DNA from 4 places in the Colwellia sp. BRX10-9 genome. Region 3 is predicted to be linked to each of the others. Evidence: predicted binding sites of a transcription regulator. Region 3 holds the regulator's gene; each other region holds the start of a gene.
What was found. Region 3 encodes sigma-54, which starts transcription at its own class of promoters, with help from an activator protein. Its sites were predicted from a motif close to GTTGGCACGNNNNTNGNNT; they were not measured.

Region 1 (4,645 bases), on a different contig from region 3:
TATTTACAATATCTTATCGCCAGATTGTTTGTTAGGTGCAAGATATATTTTTTTTGATAAATGTTATATGCTATCAAATGATAATAAATTGAATTTTTAAACAAAAGTGAAAGACCGATGAAGTCTATGAATACACTAAAACAACCAAAGAAAAATCAGCAAGGATTTACCCTGATTGAGTTGGTGATCGTTATTGTTATTTTAGGCATTCTTGCAGTAACAGTAGTACCCAAGTATATAAACTTAACTGCCGATGCCAATACCGCGACATTACAAGCAGTTAAGGGTTCATTAGAAGGTGCATCAGCGCTTGTTTATAGTAAATCCATTGTTGCTGGAAATCAAAGTGATAGAACGGCTTCAATTACTTTAAAAGATGGTAACTCTCTTGCTATTAGTTATGGTTACCCTGTAGTACCAAGATCTCCTGGAGTTTATTGGCGTAGATTAATCAATTTAGGAGATGACTTTGTGATTAGTGCTAATAATACGGGGGCAATTTTAACTATTTATCCTGCAAATATTGACGCCCCAACGAGTTTAACGTCACCTTGTATGGTCACTTTTCAGGGATCCGTAGGGAAAGATATAGCACCTGTAATAAGTATTTTTGACTGTATTTAATTTATAACTATTTTAAGAGATGATTTGTGAGCATAAATAAACTTATCACCAATCAAAGAAAATTACTGAAACAACAAGGTTTCACAACAATTGAGTTAGTAGTTGTCATTATACTCATTGGTATACTCGCCACGACCATTATTCCAAAAATGCAAACTTCTGGTGGCTATGAAGAAATCACCTACCAAAACGAAACCGTAACTAAACTGCGTGGTATTCAATTACGTACCATGCAAGATACTTCAGCTAATCAATGCCACCTTGTTTTAATTACTAACGATAAGTTAGGCATTCCAGATGATAGCTGCAGCAGTTTTGTAAATAATAATATCAACAGCACGACTATCGTTAAAATTATCGATGATACTGTTAATTTTCAATATGCAGGTGGTACAACGCCATTTTCATTTGATCATTTAGGTCGGCCGATTAATTGCTCTTCTCCTTGCCAAGTTAGTATAGTTGGTCAAGAACAAACGCTCATTGTTGCTATTAACGAGCAAGGTTATATTTATGCTGTTAACTAATCGTATGAGTGCGAAAAAAAATTATAAGCAGAAAGGTTTTACGCTGATTGAGCTTATTGTTGGTATTGTCGTGCTATCTATTACCTATGCAGTGTTAACAAGTTTAATTTATCCAATGGCAAGTCAAAGCGCCGCACAAGTTCACCAGATCAGAGCCGCAGAATTAGGGCAATCGATGATTAATGAAATTTTAGGTAAAGCGTTTGATGAGAACTCTGATATGTCTGGTGGTTTTGTCAGGTGTGGCGAAATATCTGCGCTTAGTTGCACAGCTTCGAGTAACTTAGGAGCTGAGCCTGGTGAACAACGTAATAATTTTGATGACGTAGACGATTACAACTCAATTAATTTTGGCGATGAAATTGTAAATTCCTCAGGCAATAGTCTTGCTGATATTTATATGGGTTTTAATATGAATGTTTCAGTCATCAATGATAGCGACTATAGCGGTGAATACCAATCAGCTACAGATAATGAAAAAACAGCAAAATTAATTACTATTACTGTACGCAGCCCGCAAAACGATGATTATTTTTTTTCGGTATATAAGGCGAACTTCTAATGCTAATTCGTTTTAGGCAACCATATAGCACTGTAAAAAAAATTAAGGATGCTTCTTTGTTAAAAAGAGTACCTTTGAGAAGTACTAATTTTAAAGGTAAAGCTTCAAAAGGTTTTACCTTGATTGAACTTATCATTGCCATGGTATTACTGGGCATATTATCGGTAGGAGTAAGTAGCTTCTTACAGTTTGGTAGCCAGTTATATGCTGATGCTACTGCACGTGATCAAATATTATCGTCTGCTCGCTTTGCCATCGAAAGACTTAACAGAGAGCTTAGGGCCTCATTGCCTAATAGTGCACGAATAACTAATACTTGTTTAGAGTTTATGCCAATTAAAGCAAGCGCTGTATATGTTGATATACCTGTTTCTCCAGATTCAGCAAGTGATGAAATTACTATTGTACCCGCTTCAACTACTGTCAGTAGTGCCGATATTATAAACTTTAATGTCATTGTTTACCCGGTTGTGGCAAACGATGTTTACCTTAAATCAAATAAGAAGTTTTATCCTATTGATAGTGCAGCTTATTCAAGCGATCGTACTATTGACCCACATGTTTTAACCTTAGAATACTCAGTGCTTTTTGCTGAGGATTCCGCAACGAATCGGGTTTATTTTATTGATGATTCAGTGATGTATTGTATTGAAGGTAGTGGTGATAATAATAATTTAATAAGATACGATGTTACCGGGCATAGTAATGCAGGTGAACCACTTGGTTTAATTAACCGGGCTATAATGGCTGAGTTTTTAACAGATGATTCAGCATTTAGTACCGATGGCGCTAATTTACAACGTAATGCGATTGTATCTATTCGGCTACATTTTATGAGGTTATTTGAAGAAATTGTTTTTGATAATGAGATACAGGTGCCAAATGTTCCATAATCCAGTTCATCATTATAAATATGCTGCAAACCAAGTCAAAAGTAAGCAAGAAGGCAGTGCAATTGTTGTCGCTATTTTTGTTATTGTTGTCTTGGCATTACTGGGGGCGGGGCTAGTAAAAATACTATCCTCAAGTGCGGAATCTGTTGCCTATGAAGTTATAGGCACCCGTGCTTATGCGGCAGCACAGACAGGTGCTCAATGGCAGTTACTAGAAGTTTTTCCACACGATACTAATGTTAAAACGGCTTGCAAGAGCAATATTATTGTACCTGATTTTTCGAATGTTGAAGGCTTGTCTTCTTGTCAAGCAACAGTAACCTGTAAGGACGATGGTGTATTTGATGGTACAACATATTATGTGATTACCAGCGTTGGCCAATGTTCAATTGGAGGTGTTGTTACCTCTCGAACTGTTCAGATAGAGGCAAGAAGTTTATAACACTCTTATGGAAAACACTTAAATCAAGTGTGATTTAAGTGTTAGGTTTTTTTACAGTTAGCTTTGTTGATTATATTTTTACCTCACTATCCTATTGTTTTTTATTGCCTTTAATTGGTTGGCATGACTTATGCTCTATTGTTGGTTAAGTAGTAAACAAGTGTACTGATGTTCTTCATTAATTGAGGTTTATAATGATTAAGTTTTCTTTAAAATTTACCACGTTTATTTTTTTATTTTTATCTAATGTTGCCCACTCAGGGCTAATCAAATCTGAGCTCACTCAGGATAACTATGTCACTATTGGCGGCTTAGACTGGACTTGGGCGTCTGCTGAGAATGCGTCGTGGGCCAGTAATACTATTTATACGCCTGATTCAATTGACAGTCTTAATGGCTGGGATCGTAAAGGATGGAGACATGCTGAATCTTCTGAGTTATTAATATTTATAAATAATAGAGATATTGCAGACTTTAGTTACTTAAATGCTTCAAATGAACTTGTATACAAGAATTCATTTGTGTTTTGGAATACTGCTATTACAGAGGTATCTGATATAGATGTTGATGGTTTTAATGCAGGACTAATTGAGACCTACTTAGTGGGTGATAACAATACAAGTAGCTGGGCATATGAAACTTTTTACGTTCGCAATACCCCAGCTCAAGTACCTGAACCTACAACAATTATGATTTTTGCCATTGCTTTAATCGCATTATCCATGAGAAATCGTGTAATTCAATAGTTTCGAATTTGTAGCGTTTACGTGCAAACAGCCTCGTCAATGCGGGGCTTTTTATTGCCTTAAAATAATTATATAGACCTATATTAAGCTCGTTAAATTTATTTGAAAAGACGTGCCGATAAAAAATAGCTGGCTTTTAAGCCGAACATTCATCTTTATTCATTAGTCATAGTGAAATTTCATTCACCGATAAATATGATTAATTAGCATGGTTATTTCGTGGTAAAATGCTGAAATTTATTAAATAGGTTATCTAAAAAGATTGATTTGTAATTCGAAGCGAGTACAAAAATATTTTGTCATTTTATGGTAATAATTAGGGAACTATTGGTGTTGAATACAAGACTAAAGATTGGCGAAAGTGTAACTGCACCGCAAAAGTAAGTAACATAACCGATAAACGTAATTGTGCAATTGTAACATTTTGTCCAAATCGAGAAAATGTTACTGTGACTTTTTAACAAGAATGAGGGATTTAATACATTATTGATTAACAATTCCCTCAATTTTGGCTTAGTCATTAAAAATATGCTAAAAAAGTGATGTTTTTTATCATTCAAACAACACAAATTTGAAACACTCAGGTATGATTAGCCCATATAATATATTATTAACAAACTTGACAAAATGCTCATTGATTAACTCAATGCTTTGTTGAGAATAAAAGAGATTAATTCTCTTTTTATAACACTTTAGGATATTTAGATCTTATGTTTAAAAAATTACGCGGCATGTTTTCTAATGATTTATCAATAGATTTAGGAACGGCGAACACACTTATTTATGTAAAAGATCAAGGCATCGTTTTGAATGAGCCTTCGGTAGTTGCTATTCGCCAAGACCGCTCTGGT
Region 2 (4,645 bases), on a different contig from region 3:
TCAGTTAGATGAAAACGGACTCGTTCATTACCAATTACCTATAGGCGATCAGCTCATTGATATGAATGCGTTAATTGGGAAAAATATTACTTTAGATTACCAAGGTAAAATAGCGTGTCGTCATTGTGCAAGAGTAACCAAGAAAAGTTATTCGCAAGGTTTTTGTTATCCGTGTATGCAAAAGCTCGCTCAATGCGATATGTGTATTATGAAACCAGAAACTTGCCATCATGCTCAGGGGACTTGTCGTGAGCCTGAATGGGGCGTAAAAAATTGCATGGTTAATCATTATGTTTATTTAGCGAATACCTCTGGCATTAAAGTTGGCATTACTCGCCATACTCAAATACCCACCCGCTGGATTGACCAAGGTGCAACACAAGCTTTAAAACTATTCAGAGTAAGTACACGCTTACAATCGGGTTTAGTTGAAATAGCACTGGCTAAGTTTATTGCCGATAAAACAAACTGGCGAGCTATGTTAAAAGGTGCGGGTGAAATGGTTGATTTAAAAGCGAAAGCACAAGCATTACTACCTGAAATTGCAGCACAGTTAGACGATATTAAATTACGCTTTGGTGCAGACGCCGTTGAATTACTTGACGAACCAGTAGTCAATTTGAACTTTCCTGTTGAACAGTACTTAGAAAAGATCGGCTCTTTTAACTTTGATAAAACCCCCCAAGTTTCAGGATTATTACAAGGGATAAAAGGCCAATATCTTATTTTTGATAAGGGGGTTATTAATATTAGAAAATTTGGCTCTTACCAAGTTGCCTTAACCGTTGAAGACTAATTAGACTTTTTCTGAAAATAAGTCACTTATTATTAATATAGTGTCTATACTTGAGTAAAATTTAGGTCATTGCTAATACCTTGTATATTATTGAAAAACTGAGCCATCAGCGGGTGTTAGCTTTCAATTTATTTGCTGAGTGTTTTATTTTTATATAAAAACAACCCTATATTTCTTGTTAGGATTTTTGTTATGAATGCTGTTGAATACGCCGAACAGGCGAGTGAAATATTTGTATTGTCGGATTCTTTTATCCGCATTAAAGAGTTAATTGATAACGAATCATCAACTATTGATGATATAGCGGATGTCATTTTACTTGATCCCGCCTTGTCAGCGACTATTTTAAAGCTCTCAAATAGCTCTTTTTTTAACTATCCTGGTAAAATAGACACTATTTCTAAAGCGGTTTTAATCTTGGGTATTACCGAAGTTTACAACTTAGTTATTGCTTATTTTACCACTGATGCCTTTAGAAAACTAAAAGCCAGTCCCGAATATTTAGATGACTTTTGGGAGCGTAGTGTTGACTGTGCATTAACGGTTAAATTTTTAGGCACTAAACTAAACGTACCTAATGCGGAACGATTATTTATTTTAGGTTTGCTGCATAATTTAGGCGAATTAGTCATACATCAATTTATGCCTGAAAAAGTAGAACAATGTAAGCATATTAATTCAGATGAATTGCCTTGGACTAAACAACTACAAACACTGGGTTTTTCCTACGCTGACATTACCGCTGAATTATTAAAACAATGGCAACTTCCTTACAGCTTGATTGAACCTATACGTTATCAAGATGAAGAGGAGTTTCAACATAGTACCGACGAAACTAAGTTACTTTATATTGCTAAACGAATAATGACACTGAACCACCAATGCAAAAGTCATTGCCAAGCCGATGTCATTAGTGATGAAAAACTCGATGCGTTATCAGTGCAACAAGAGCTGTTGCGTGATGCCAGCGACTTCTGTGATATGGAACGTTTAAGTATCCTTGCTGTACTTAACCCAAGTGCCTCTATGCTTTATTAACCGCTATATCTTTTGATATAATAACTGTGGGTGAGGGCAGTGATCTATTTAGCAATAGCTTTTCTTTGCTGAGCTAACCTCATCTCAATTTTTATTGCACTTACCTTGTCTGCGCAGCTAATACACTCATTAATCATGAGTTGTCACCGAGTAATAAACCTCTCAGATAGCAGAACTGTCTTTGCCATCCTTGCTAATTAACCTTTCCTTGCCTAACACCGCTAATAGTTTTATTTAACAAACGGGACTTCCTTGCATGCTAATTAAATCATGCACCAATTACTGTCATTGATAAAATTTCATGCACCAACGAAGTGCTTTTAAATAGCCTTTTTTTTATTGTTAATCTTAACCTTATGAATATTAGGTATTTTAGTCTTTGGCATAACATTTGTATTGTTATGTACAAATCATAAATAAGGCTAAACATAATGAAAATGGTTAACGCAATAATAAAACCTTTCAAACTGGATGATGTCAGAGAAGCAATTTCTGAAATTGGTGTTGAAGGACTAACCGTCAGTGAAGTAAAAGGTTTTGGACGACAAAAAGGTCATACCGAACTGTATCGTGGTGCTGAGTATCAAGTGGACTTTTTACCGAAAGTGAAACTTGAAATTGCTGTCAATGATGATGTTGTTGAACGCTTAGTCAAAGCAATTACCGAGTCGGCGCACACAGGTAAAATTGGCGATGGTAAAATATTTGTCTATGACTTACAGCAAGCTGTACGTATTCGTACTGGTGAGCAAGATGTTGAAGCTATTTAAGGGGTAAATCATGGAACAAAATATTTTTCAATTACAGTATGCAATGGACACTTTCTATTTCTTGATATGTGGTGCTCTTGTTATGTGGATGGCCGCGGGTTTCTCTATGTTAGAAGCCGGTTTAGTGCGTGCAAAAAATACCACAGAAATTTTGACTAAAAACGTCGCGCTTTATGCTATTGCTTGCATGATGTATTTGGCCTGCGGTTACGAAATTATGTACGGTGGTGGTTTCTTCTTATCTGGCATCGAAACAATCGATGCTGATGCGGTATTAAAAGAATTTTCTGGCCGTGAAGATGGTTTTAATGGCGGAGCTATATACTCCAAAGCGTCTGATTTCTTCTTTCAAGTGGTCTTTGTTGCAACAGCGATGTCGATTGTTTCTGGTGCCGTCGCTGAACGCATGAAATTATGGGCATTCCTTATTTTTACCGTTGTGTTAACTGCCGTTATTTATCCACTTGAAGGTAGCTGGACTTGGGGCGGTAATGCTGTCTTTGGTTTGTACACCCTAGGTGACTTAGGCTTTTCTGATTTTGCTGGCTCGGGTATTGTCCACATGGCAGGTGCATCAGCAGCATTAGCGGGTGTCTTGTTACTTGGCGCACGTAAGGGTAAATATGGAGCAGATGGTCGTATTAATGCCATTCCAGGTGCTAACTTACCTATGGCGACATTAGGCACATTTATTTTATGGATGGGTTGGTTTGGCTTTAACGGTGGTTCAGTTTTAAAGCTTGCCGATATCAACAGTTCACATTCAGTTGCTATGGTCTTTTTAAATACCAATGCAGCGGCCGCTGGTGGCGCTATCGCCGCGTTAATTTTTGCGAAATTACTATTTAAAAAAGCAGATTTAACCATGACATTAAACGGGGCATTAGCGGGATTAGTCGCTATTACTGCTGAGCCTTCAACACCCACGGCATTGCAAGCAACCTTGTTTGGTATGGTCGCTGGTGTCATCGTTGTCTTGTCAGTGGTTGGTTTAGATAAACTGAAAATAGATGATCCAGTCGGTGCTATCTCAGTACATGGTGTCGTTGGTTTGTTTGGTTTACTGCTTGTTCCTCTTACTAACCCTGCTTCAAGCTTTAGTGGACAATTAATCGGTGCAGCAACCATCTTTGTCTGGGTATTTAGTGCAAGTTTTGTGGTCTGGTATGTACTTAAGAAAGTTATGGGTATTCGTGTAACTGAAGAAGAAGAGTATCAAGGTATGGATAAATCAGATTGTGGTATGGAAGCTTACCCTGAGTTTACTTAATACCAACTAGTGTTATCTATATTAACAAGATAAATCATAAAACAGCCTCAGGGCTGTTTTTTTATGTACAAGATAAAGGCTAATACTTTTAGCTGCACAGAAATTATCAGTACTTGCGCCCATACTAATAAAAGTGCGTTGGCATAGCTGTAAAAAGCAACACGGTTTTATCTTATTTTATTATCGTAAATGATTTACTGTGAATTTTAAGAAACTGTGTAAAATTGAAATATTAATATACATTACATTTTTGGGAATTTTGATGGCAAGAGAACAATTCGGTATTTGCGCAGAACCTAGTTTGCACGGTTATTATCTGATGTTTAATGTTTTAGATGATAAAAATGCTCATGTTCGTCACGCACTTTCTCGATTACCTGCCTTATTCGATCATTACGCAGATCGTTTTTCAGAATCTAACTTAGCTGGTGTTATTGCTATCGGTGCTAACTATTGGGATGAGTTGTATCCACAAGGAAGACCTAAAAATTTAAAGCCTTTTTCCGCGCTTGAATGTGATGATCGCGCAGCTCCGGCTGATAGTTATGATCTTTATATCGAAATAAGAAGCGACCGTGCAGACGTTAATCATATTGTTAGTACCAAGGTTTGTGCTTTATTAGCCAACAGCGTTGAACTGGCTGAGCAAGTGCGTGCCTTTAGGTTTCTTGATGGTCGTGATTTAACGGGTTTTGTCGATGGCACAGAAAACCCACAAGGTTCACACCGCCGCAAAGTTGCGCTAATTGCGAATGAAGAGAGTGAAGAGTT
Region 3 (4,645 bases):
CCAGCGGTGTCGATGTAGCGGTGATCACCGGGAGAACATCAAATATTGTCGCAACACGTATGTCAGCCTTAAATGTTAAATATATAGTGCAAGGTGAAGAAAATAAATTACCCGCCTTGAAAACGATGGCTAAGCAATTAAAGCTATCCCTCGAGGAAATTGCTTATATTGGTGATGATATGCCTGATTATGAGTGTATCAACGCTGTAGGCTTGGGTATTGCTGTTCAAGATGCCCACCCAAGTATTTTATCTATCGCAAATTACACCACTTTTAACCATGGCGGTTTTGGTGCTGTTCGAGAAATATGCGATTTAATCATGCTTAGCCAAAACACCTTAGCAAATGCTTCGGGTGCGAGTATATGAATCGACTTTATAGTTTAACCTTGTTGTTTTTTCTAATTGCGGGAGGCGTTTACGGTATAATTGAATGGAGAAATTCCTCAGCACCACAATTACAAGCGATTGATAAGACGCTGACCCCTGATTTTATTGCCGAAAATTTACACAGTAATGTTTATAAACATCAAGGAAGCTTAGCTTATGTTGTTGATGCCCATCGTATGGAACATTACCCTGAGTTAAGTATTACCAACTTTGAGTTTCCTCAATACACACTTCATCCAAAAAATGATGCGCCCGCATGGAAAATATCTGCCAATGAAGGCATATTATACAATAACAACCGGGTAAAATTAGCAAAGCATGTCCGCCTGTTAGCAACAGATCCCGATAGCTTATTACAAGAAGTTCAAGGAAAATACTTTGAACTTGATCTAAAAACTAACATCATAAGTTCAGAACAAGAAATTAAAATTATCGGTAAAGGATTTACCATCGATGGTAAAGGTTTAATTGTCGACTTAAACACCAACCAAATGACACTAACTAAACATGTGAAATCAATTTATGAAATTGTTAAAAAATAGCCTACTGTGCTTATTGTTATCAACTCCGCTATTTTCGTCAGCTTTCGCTGAAAAATTTGATATAAAACAAAAGATTGAAATTAACGCTTCAAGACAAGCCGTTGATCTTAAAAATAAAATATTCAGCTATATTGATAACGTGGTGATCACTCAAGGTTCATTAGTTATACGTGCTGATTTAGTACAAGTGCTGACTCAATCTGGCAGTGAAGAAAAAACCTATATCGCTAAAGGGAAGCCAGCAACCTTTAAACAAACCTTAGCCGATGGCACTCCTCTTAGCTTACAAGCAGACGAAATAAGATATGAGCCCGCAAATAATTTAGTGATAATTTCAGGAAATGCGTTATTACAGCAAGAAGGTAGTGAGGTTAGTGGCAGTAGAATTACTTACAATATTGCCACTCAGTATGTCAATGCTGAAAGTAAATCTAACGAACGCACTAAAACGATTTTTCAGCCGAAAGAAAAAATTAAAGCGACAACCACAGACGCGAAAACTCAGGAAAAAATTAATTTATGAGCACTAGCACCCTAATGGCAAAAGGCCTTGCCAAAGCCTATAAAGGCAGAAAAGTGGTTAAAAATGTCAGTATGCAAGTTTCAGCAGGACAAATAGTCGGTTTACTGGGCCCAAATGGTGCCGGAAAAACAACTTCTTTTTATATGATTGTGGGTTTAGTTGAAAGTGATAGTGGCGATATTATCTTAAATGACGAAAACCTGACGTTAGCGCCTATGCATGAGCGTGCGAGAAAAGGCATCGGATATTTACCACAAGAAGCCTCTATTTTTCGAAAACTCAGTGTTTACGACAATATTATGGCTATTTTACAAACACGAAAAGAATTATCAGATGCTGAACGTGAAGAGAAATTAGAACATCTTGTTGAAGAATTCAACATAGGTCATATCAAAGATAATTTAGGCATGAGCTTATCTGGTGGTGAACGCCGCCGAGTAGAAATTGCTCGCGCATTAGCTGCTGAACCAAAATTTATTTTATTAGATGAACCTTTTGCTGGTGTTGACCCAATTTCAGTAGGTGATATTAAAAAAATTATTCTACACTTAAAAGAACGTGGCATTGGTGTGTTGATCACTGATCACAATGTACGTGAAACTCTCGATGTATGTGAACATGCGTATATTGTTAGTCATGGTGAACTTATTGCAGAAGGTACTGCAGATCAAATTCTTGCAAATCAACACGTAAGAGATGTATACCTTGGTGAACAATTCACGCTATAGTAGTCAGTAAATGAATAGTATCTTCGTATGAAAAAAACGAAAATATCCCATTAAAAATAATAGGAAGTTAATGACCTAAATGCGCCCTACTCTACAACTCCGCATAGGACAACAATTAACCATGACGCCACAATTGCAGCAAGCAATCAAATTGCTGCAACTGTCTACGTTAGAGCTTCAACAAGAAATTCAGGAAGCCTTAGAAAGTAATCCATTATTAGAAATGGATGAGTCTTCAAATAATCCCGAAGATAAAAGTACTGACAACCTTGAAGAAGCTCACACTGCCGGTACTGGTGATGTTAAAGAAGCCCCTGCTTCTGATGGTAGCGAAGACGCTACGCCTACCATTGATGAAATCACCACCACTGAAGCCATGGACAAGAACGATATCCCTGAAGAATTAAACATGGATACCACTTGGGATGATAACTACACGGCCGGTGCAGCAAGTTCAAGCTCAGGCCCAGCTTCAGAAGATTATACTTACCAAGGCGAGACTCAAGACTCCATTCAAGATCATTTGCGCTGGCAAATGGAATTAAGCCCTTTTACCGAAACAGACCGCGCTATAGCGACAGCAATTATTGATGCTGTTGATGACGCCGGTTACTTAACGGTATCTAGTGAAGACATTTTAGAAAGTGTTGCCATTGAAGGAGTAGAGCTTGATGAAATTGAGGTGGTACTAAAACGTATTAACCTCTTTGATCCTGTCGGTGTCGCTGCTCGTTCTATTTCAGAATGTTTAATCATTCAACTTAATCAATTTGACCCCGCTACACCTTGGTTAGCAGAAAGTAAGTTAGTTTTGCGTGACCATATTAATCTGCTGGGTAGCCGAGACTATCGTACATTAATGCGTAAAACTCGACTAAAAGAAGAGCAACTGCGCGAAGTGGTGCGTCTTATTCAATCACTTGACCCTAGACCCGGCGATAGTGTGATGAAGAGTGACGATCAGTATGTTATTCCTGATGTTTCTGTTGAAAAGAAAAATGGCCGTTGGGTGGTTGAATTAAATCCTGATACTGCGCCAAAACTTTCGGTGAATCAGCAATATGCTTCGATGTCACGTTCGATGAAGTCGACAGCTGACACACAATTTATTCGCTCAAATTTACAAGAAGCTAAATGGTTTATTAAAAGCTTAGAAAGCCGTAATGATACCTTATTAAAAGTGTCAAACTGTATTGTGCAACGTCAAATTGGCTTTTTTGAACATGGTAATGAAGCCATGCGTCCAATGGTTTTAAATGATATTGCCGAAGCTGTCGATATGCATGAATCAACCATTTCACGAGTGACGACACAAAAGTACATGCATACGCCACGTGGAATTTTCGAACTGAAGTTTTTCTTCTCAAGCCATGTTGGCACCGAAAGCGGTGGCGAATGCTCATCAACAGCTATTCGTGCATTAATCAAAAAATTTGTTGCTGCCGAAATCCCAGCAAAACCACTTAGTGATAGTAAAATGGCTGATTTATTAGCCGATCAAGGGATAAATGTAGCTCGACGCACCATAGCAAAATATCGAGAGTCACTTTCTATTCCACCTTCTAACCAACGAAAAAGTTTACTTTAACGAAAAGATGAGGAATTAAGCTTATGCAAATTAATCTTTCTGGCCACCATGTTGACATTACCGAAGCTTTACGAGAAAACGTCACGACTAAGATGGCAAAATTAAGCCGACATTTTGATCATATCAATAATGTTCATGTTGTTCTCACCGTTGAAAAATCAAATCAAATTGCTGAAGCGACTGTTCACGTTAGTGGCTCTGATTTACATGCAAAAGCTGAAAATGCTGACATGTATGCCTCTATTGATAGTCTTGTTGTTAAGCTTGACCGGCAAATATTGAAGTACAAAGGTAAAACGAATCAGCATTAATGCTGTTTATCGCCTGTTCACTCACCAAAGAATCTAAGTAGTATAATGAAGTTGCAAGATATCCTTACCCTTGATTGCACCCTGTGTGCGATTAAGGGTACAAGCAAAAAAAAACTCCTTGAAATAATTAGCGAAACTGCGGCAAAAAAATTCGATAATATTGATACTCATCAATTATTCGAAAGCTTAATGGCGCGTGAAAAAGTTGGCTCTACCGGCATAGGAAATGGCATTGCGATTCCTCATGGTCGATTAACTAACACGTCACAAGTTATTGCTGTATTGCTGACCAGTGAACAAGCCGTTGAATTTGATGCGATAGACAACCGTGCTGTCGATATTATTATTGCGTTATTTGTCCCCGAAGAAAACTGCCAACAACATTTAGATACCTTACAAAGTATTGCGCAAATATTTAGTACTAAACAGTTCGCAAAGCAAGTAAGAAAATGCCAAAATTCGCAAGAGCTTTTTACTTTAATAAAGCATGCTAAACGTTAATAAAATCTAATAATAATCCAGGAAAACTCAAATGAAACTCTTGATAGTCAGTGGTCGCTCAGG
Region 4 (4,645 bases), on a different contig from region 3:
TTACTCTCAGCAAGCGCCACAACAAAGTCAACAACCTGCTTATGCACCAGCACAGCAACAAGGTGGCTTCAATGCACCACAGCAGCAAGGCGGTTATTCACAACAAGCACCACAGCAGCAAGGTGGTTTTGCAAATCAAGGACAACAAAAGCAATCAGCTCCTAAAGTTAACCCTCAAGAGCCAACGATTGATTTTGATGATGATATCCCGTTCTAGCGAACAATCAGTCTTAAAGTGCCAATTTAGTCACTAGAACTCAATCAAACCCAACGTAACTGTTGGGTTTTTTGTCTTTAGTCTAAAATTTTTATTATTGTTGTAGAAGCTAAATAAAGATCGAAACAAAAATCCCATGCAAGCTACTTATGCCGTTGAGTACAAATGTGCTTTTGTGAATGAAGATAGAAACAAATGTTGCAGTAAGCTTTATCTATTAAAAAAACACTCTAAATAAAGTTGGAACCTGTCTTCAACTGCCATAATTGAACCTTAATAATTATTCGAAAAACATCATGAAATAACTGTGTTAACGTCTCCTGTGTGCGCTAAGCGGAATAAAAATTTTGATATTGAGAGTGTTTGTCGAGGTCAACTAAGCACCCGTTAGTTGACCTAAGCAAGTTCGACAGCTAACTTAATAACCCTCAGCTTAGCGGACGTCCCCCAAATCGACTTTGATGCTAATTTCAGGATAAAAAAAGTAAAAATGATGCTATAGAGCGAGGACAATCTCTATGACTGCTGAAAGCTCAAAGCCGACTGTGGAGTTCAACCTTTAGATGTTAACTATGATACAAAAGTAATTGTTGATCGAATAAGAAATCAAAGTTCGCGTTATCAACATTCGAATTCACTAGCAACGGATAAAACTCTGTTAGTATGCATATATTGAATTCCACCATCTTGTTTTATGCTAATCTCATGAATATAGAAATAGATAAATTACTATAAAATCAATATCTTGATTTTATAGTAAGACCAATGAATGACATGTCAAACCAACTGATTACAAGTCAGTTGCTAGGTGGTAAATATGTGTTGAATATACTGGTATGTAGTGATGTTACGGTGTTGGAATACAACAATTAGCATCACTGAGTTTTAATCAATTACACTACTGAAACACTTGTTTTAAGTGGTTTCAGCATGAATGTTGTAGTGGTTTATATCAGGTTAAAGATGAAATTTAATCATCTAATAATATTTTTATACTAAAACTAGTTTTATTTACAGTTTGTTAATATTGTTCAATCGAAACAACTGGTTGACAAGTTGTTTTTTGTCAGATTATTTTACAGTGTTACTTAATTAAACACTGCATAAATTATCATAATATTGAAATTGTTTGATATTTTAATTTTGGTATGTTTTTTGCATAAAAGCAAGTATATTAATAAATTACTATTTAAACAATTACCTACCAAATCTAATGGAAAGGGATTAAAAAGGAAGCTCAAATGAAGTTTAAATTTTATAAGAATCTAATTATTAGTTTTATGTTGGTCTGTGGAATGCAAGCTAACGCGGGGTTGATAACTGGTGGTAACGAATGGTTAGAATTAGATATAACTAGTGGTAAGTCAAAGTTATATGTAGAAACCAATATCTTAACTCAGAGTCAGTATAAAGATTACGAATACGCGACTGCAACTCAAGTTAATGAGCTTTATTTAAGCATGACCGTCGGAGTATTTAACGCTTTAGACAATCAGGGTGGTTGGATGCAACTGAACGGTCTTACCGCACAGCAGAAGCAAGTTTATGATTGGTTCGCCGGAGGATACTCACAAAATCGGTCATTTGGCTTCACCGGAGTCACAACGTCAAAGTATAACCGTGGGTACATTAACGTGCGCAGCCCAAATACGACTGGCGCGTTTTGGGTCGGGCATATCGACTTAATGTATAATACTGTAAACGGCGTTAATACTGATAGGGGACATAACGATCGTCCAATTGGTGATAATATCAGTTTAGCGAATACCGCGGGGATCACACGAAACACAAAGACTGAGGACCAGGTGTGGATGCAGCACGCATTAGTTAAGAAAACTGATGTGCCGGAGCCAACCACACTCGCTATTTTTGCATTAGGAATGATTGGTTTAGCATCACGTCGATTTAAGAAACAATCCTAATAGAGTTTTTAATATTGATTCTAGAAAACATCAATTGTAATGATTGGTGTTTTTTTGTTTCTGATGATGGTAAATCAGATTGTTTCACCACTAAACCATCACCATAGGATTAAGTATTCTTTGCTAACCCTGATGAATAAAGACTTCAGGGTAACATTGTTAGCACTACTTTAAGCCAATTGGTAGATTTAGCTACAAAATACTCTCCTATCGAATGACCGCAATGGTGGCGGAGTTGCCAGTCATGGAATAAATTATTGGTTAGGGGAATCTATGCCCTCTGAAATGCTCATAGTTGACCTAACCACTTGAAAAGCTTAATGTCTGCTATACAACTATCAGAAATTGAATACTAAAAACGACTAAAGCAAATAACTAACAATATTAAATAAGAATAAAAATATGGATAATCAATTACCAAAACCTTTAATCATCACTATATCCCTCATTCAAGGGATCTTATTAACTCTGTTGTACCAAAGTGTCGAACATAAAATATGGCCTTCTACAGAGCCTATTTGGTTAATATCGTTAGTTACTGTTTCAATTAGCTTCCCTTTACTCACACTATTATCAATTACAAAAACTAATAGCAAAGCGACAGTAAAATATTTATTACCTTTTACTTTATTATTATCTGTTTTAGGTGCTTATGTTGGCTATCAACAAGAACCAATAGAATTTGTTAACAATGGCAGTGTTATCGGTATATTTTGTTTTACTGCTCTTATAGCTGCTTTTAAAGCGTTAATGTATATCCAACAATATCTAAGTCATGAAGAAATTAGTTACAGCTCACTTTTTAAATTATCATGGCGAAATTTTATTATATTCGGTGAATGTTGGTTATTCGTTTTAATTTTTTGGGGAATCTTACATTTAGGGGCTGGATTATTTTCTGTTTTAGAAATTGAGTTCTTTAAAGAGTTATTAAGAAAAGATTGGTTTGTTATACCCGTATTAAATCTTGCTTTCGGTTTTGCCATTATAGTTTTTAGAAATATTATTTTCACGGTTGATAATATTTCTACAATTCTGCAAACATTAATTAAATTTCTTTTACCTGCATTAACCATCGTTTCATTAGGTTTTCTAGCAACATTACCTTTTACTGGTCTAGATACACTCTGGAAGACGGGTACAGGAAGCTTGTTGGTAATGTGGTTACAAGCATTAACATTGTTTTTCGTGAATGCCGTTTATCAAGATGCTTCCCATGAACGTCCATATCATAATATTTTACACAGACTAATTTTTATTGGAGTAGGTGTATTACCCATTTATAGCCTTATTTCATTTTATGGCCTCTGGCTTCGTATTGACCAATATGGATTAACAGTTGATCGTTGTTGGGCTGTTTTAATTTGTGTTTTACTTGCATGTTTTTCTTTCGGTTATTTAATTGGCATTATTAAAAAGCGGGATGCATGGTTAGAAACACTCAGTAAAGTTAATATATCTATGGGAATTGTTGTCCTTGTTTCTATGTTATTGGTTAATTCTCCACTATTAAACTTTCAAAGTATTTCAGCTTCAAGTCAATTATCACGATTGCATGATAGTGAGATAACATATGATGAATTTGATTATCAATATTTTGATAGATCTTTAGGACGACAAGGTTATATAGAGTTGCAAAAACTTAAGACCGAATTAAAAGATTCAGCTCCTGAAAAGATAGCTATTATTGATAGAATGTATGTAAACCATCAGAATATTGCTAAAGATGAATTAAGTCTTGAAGATTTTCTGCAATTTGTTAATTATTGGCCTAGTAAAAATGAGTTTCCAGAAAATTTAATTGAAGCTGTTTATAGCGAAGAAACTAAGAATGAATGGACTACATATCGCGGAAACAATTATTATTTCATTGCTAAAGATTTAAACGAAGATGGTGAGTTAGATTATATAGTTATTGAAGAAAATAATCATTCTACATCCGCTGACCTGTGGTTTTTGAAAGATGAGCAGTGGAAATCTAAATATATGCAAACGAGTAACCCTAATGATAATAGACTTATAAAAGATTATCTTTTAAATAATGAAGTTGAAGCCGTTAAGCCTAAATGGAAAAATTTAAAAGTAGGTGATCTAACGTTTAGAACCTCACTAGATTGAAAATAAATAGCCGTCATATGACGGTTTTCCCTTTATGCTGCATTTAAATTTATACATGTTTTAATGTCTTAAATTCACAAGTATGGAGGTGCATTGCACGGACTAACTTAAATTTCGGCTTAAATACTTCCGTTACTTATGTTTCGAAAGTGGCATTAATTAAAGTTAGTGACTGCTTGCTCTACTTTAGCTTTTGGTACTTTGAAGTCATGACGTGAACGACCGCTGTGGTGGCTCAGGAGTCAGTCATGGTGATGTTCAATCGAGTTGGATGATGCTATGACAGCTATGACTCCTGCAAGCTCATTCCTGCCAATGGTGTTTCATTTCTGGAGTTTAACTATTGCCTGATAGCAGACAATCGCTTTAGTTGATTTTTAGCTTCGTT

Region 1: a site for sigma-54 is predicted at 3,166-3,184, ahead of H4J69_RS06590 (PEP-CTERM sorting domain-containing protein). Genes of this name have one in related genera too.
Region 2: a site for sigma-54 is predicted at 2,213-2,231, ahead of H4J69_RS03070 (P-II family nitrogen regulator). Genes of this name have one in related genera too.
Region 4: a site for sigma-54 is predicted at 1,360-1,378, ahead of H4J69_RS20210 (PEP-CTERM sorting domain-containing protein). Genes of this name have one in related genera too.

The regions. Positions count from the first base shown of each region.
Region 1 covers NZ_JACGVV010000007.1:134,113-138,757, forward strand. The annotation lists gene H4J69_RS20330 (prepilin-type N-terminal cleavage/methylation domain-containing protein) at 127-624, shown strand; gene H4J69_RS06570 (type II secretion system protein) at 651-1,151, shown strand; gene H4J69_RS06575 (type II secretion system protein) at 1,138-1,713, shown strand; gene H4J69_RS06580 (PilW family protein) at 1,788-2,606, shown strand; gene H4J69_RS06585 (MSHA biogenesis protein MshP) at 2,596-3,048, shown strand; gene H4J69_RS06590 (PEP-CTERM sorting domain-containing protein) at 3,243-3,794, shown strand; gene H4J69_RS06595 (rod shape-determining protein) at 4,505-4,645, shown strand, end outside.
Region 2 covers NZ_JACGVV010000003.1:104,650-109,294, reverse strand. The annotation lists gene H4J69_RS03080 (DUF2797 domain-containing protein) at 1-796, shown strand, start outside; gene H4J69_RS03075 (HDOD domain-containing protein) at 989-1,834, shown strand; gene H4J69_RS03070 (P-II family nitrogen regulator) at 2,266-2,604, shown strand; gene H4J69_RS03065 (ammonium transporter) at 2,615-3,874, shown strand; gene H4J69_RS03060 (Dyp-type peroxidase) at 4,137-4,645, shown strand, end outside.
Region 3 covers NZ_JACGVV010000005.1:165,125-169,769, reverse strand. The annotation lists gene kdsC (3-deoxy-manno-octulosonate-8-phosphatase KdsC) at 1-368, shown strand, start outside; gene lptC (LPS export ABC transporter periplasmic protein LptC) at 365-931, shown strand; gene lptA (lipopolysaccharide transport periplasmic protein LptA) at 912-1,454, shown strand; gene lptB (LPS export ABC transporter ATP-binding protein) at 1,451-2,182, shown strand; gene H4J69_RS05035 (RNA polymerase factor sigma-54) at 2,262-3,770, shown strand; gene hpf (ribosome hibernation promoting factor) at 3,794-4,081, shown strand; gene ptsN (PTS IIA-like nitrogen regulatory protein PtsN) at 4,127-4,582, shown strand; gene rapZ (RNase adapter RapZ) at 4,614-4,645, shown strand, end outside.
Region 4 covers NZ_JACGVV010000027.1:43,948-48,592, reverse strand. The annotation lists gene ssb (single-stranded DNA-binding protein) at 1-217, shown strand, start outside; gene H4J69_RS20210 (PEP-CTERM sorting domain-containing protein) at 1,459-2,139, shown strand; gene H4J69_RS14730 (DUF4153 domain-containing protein) at 2,542-4,257, shown strand.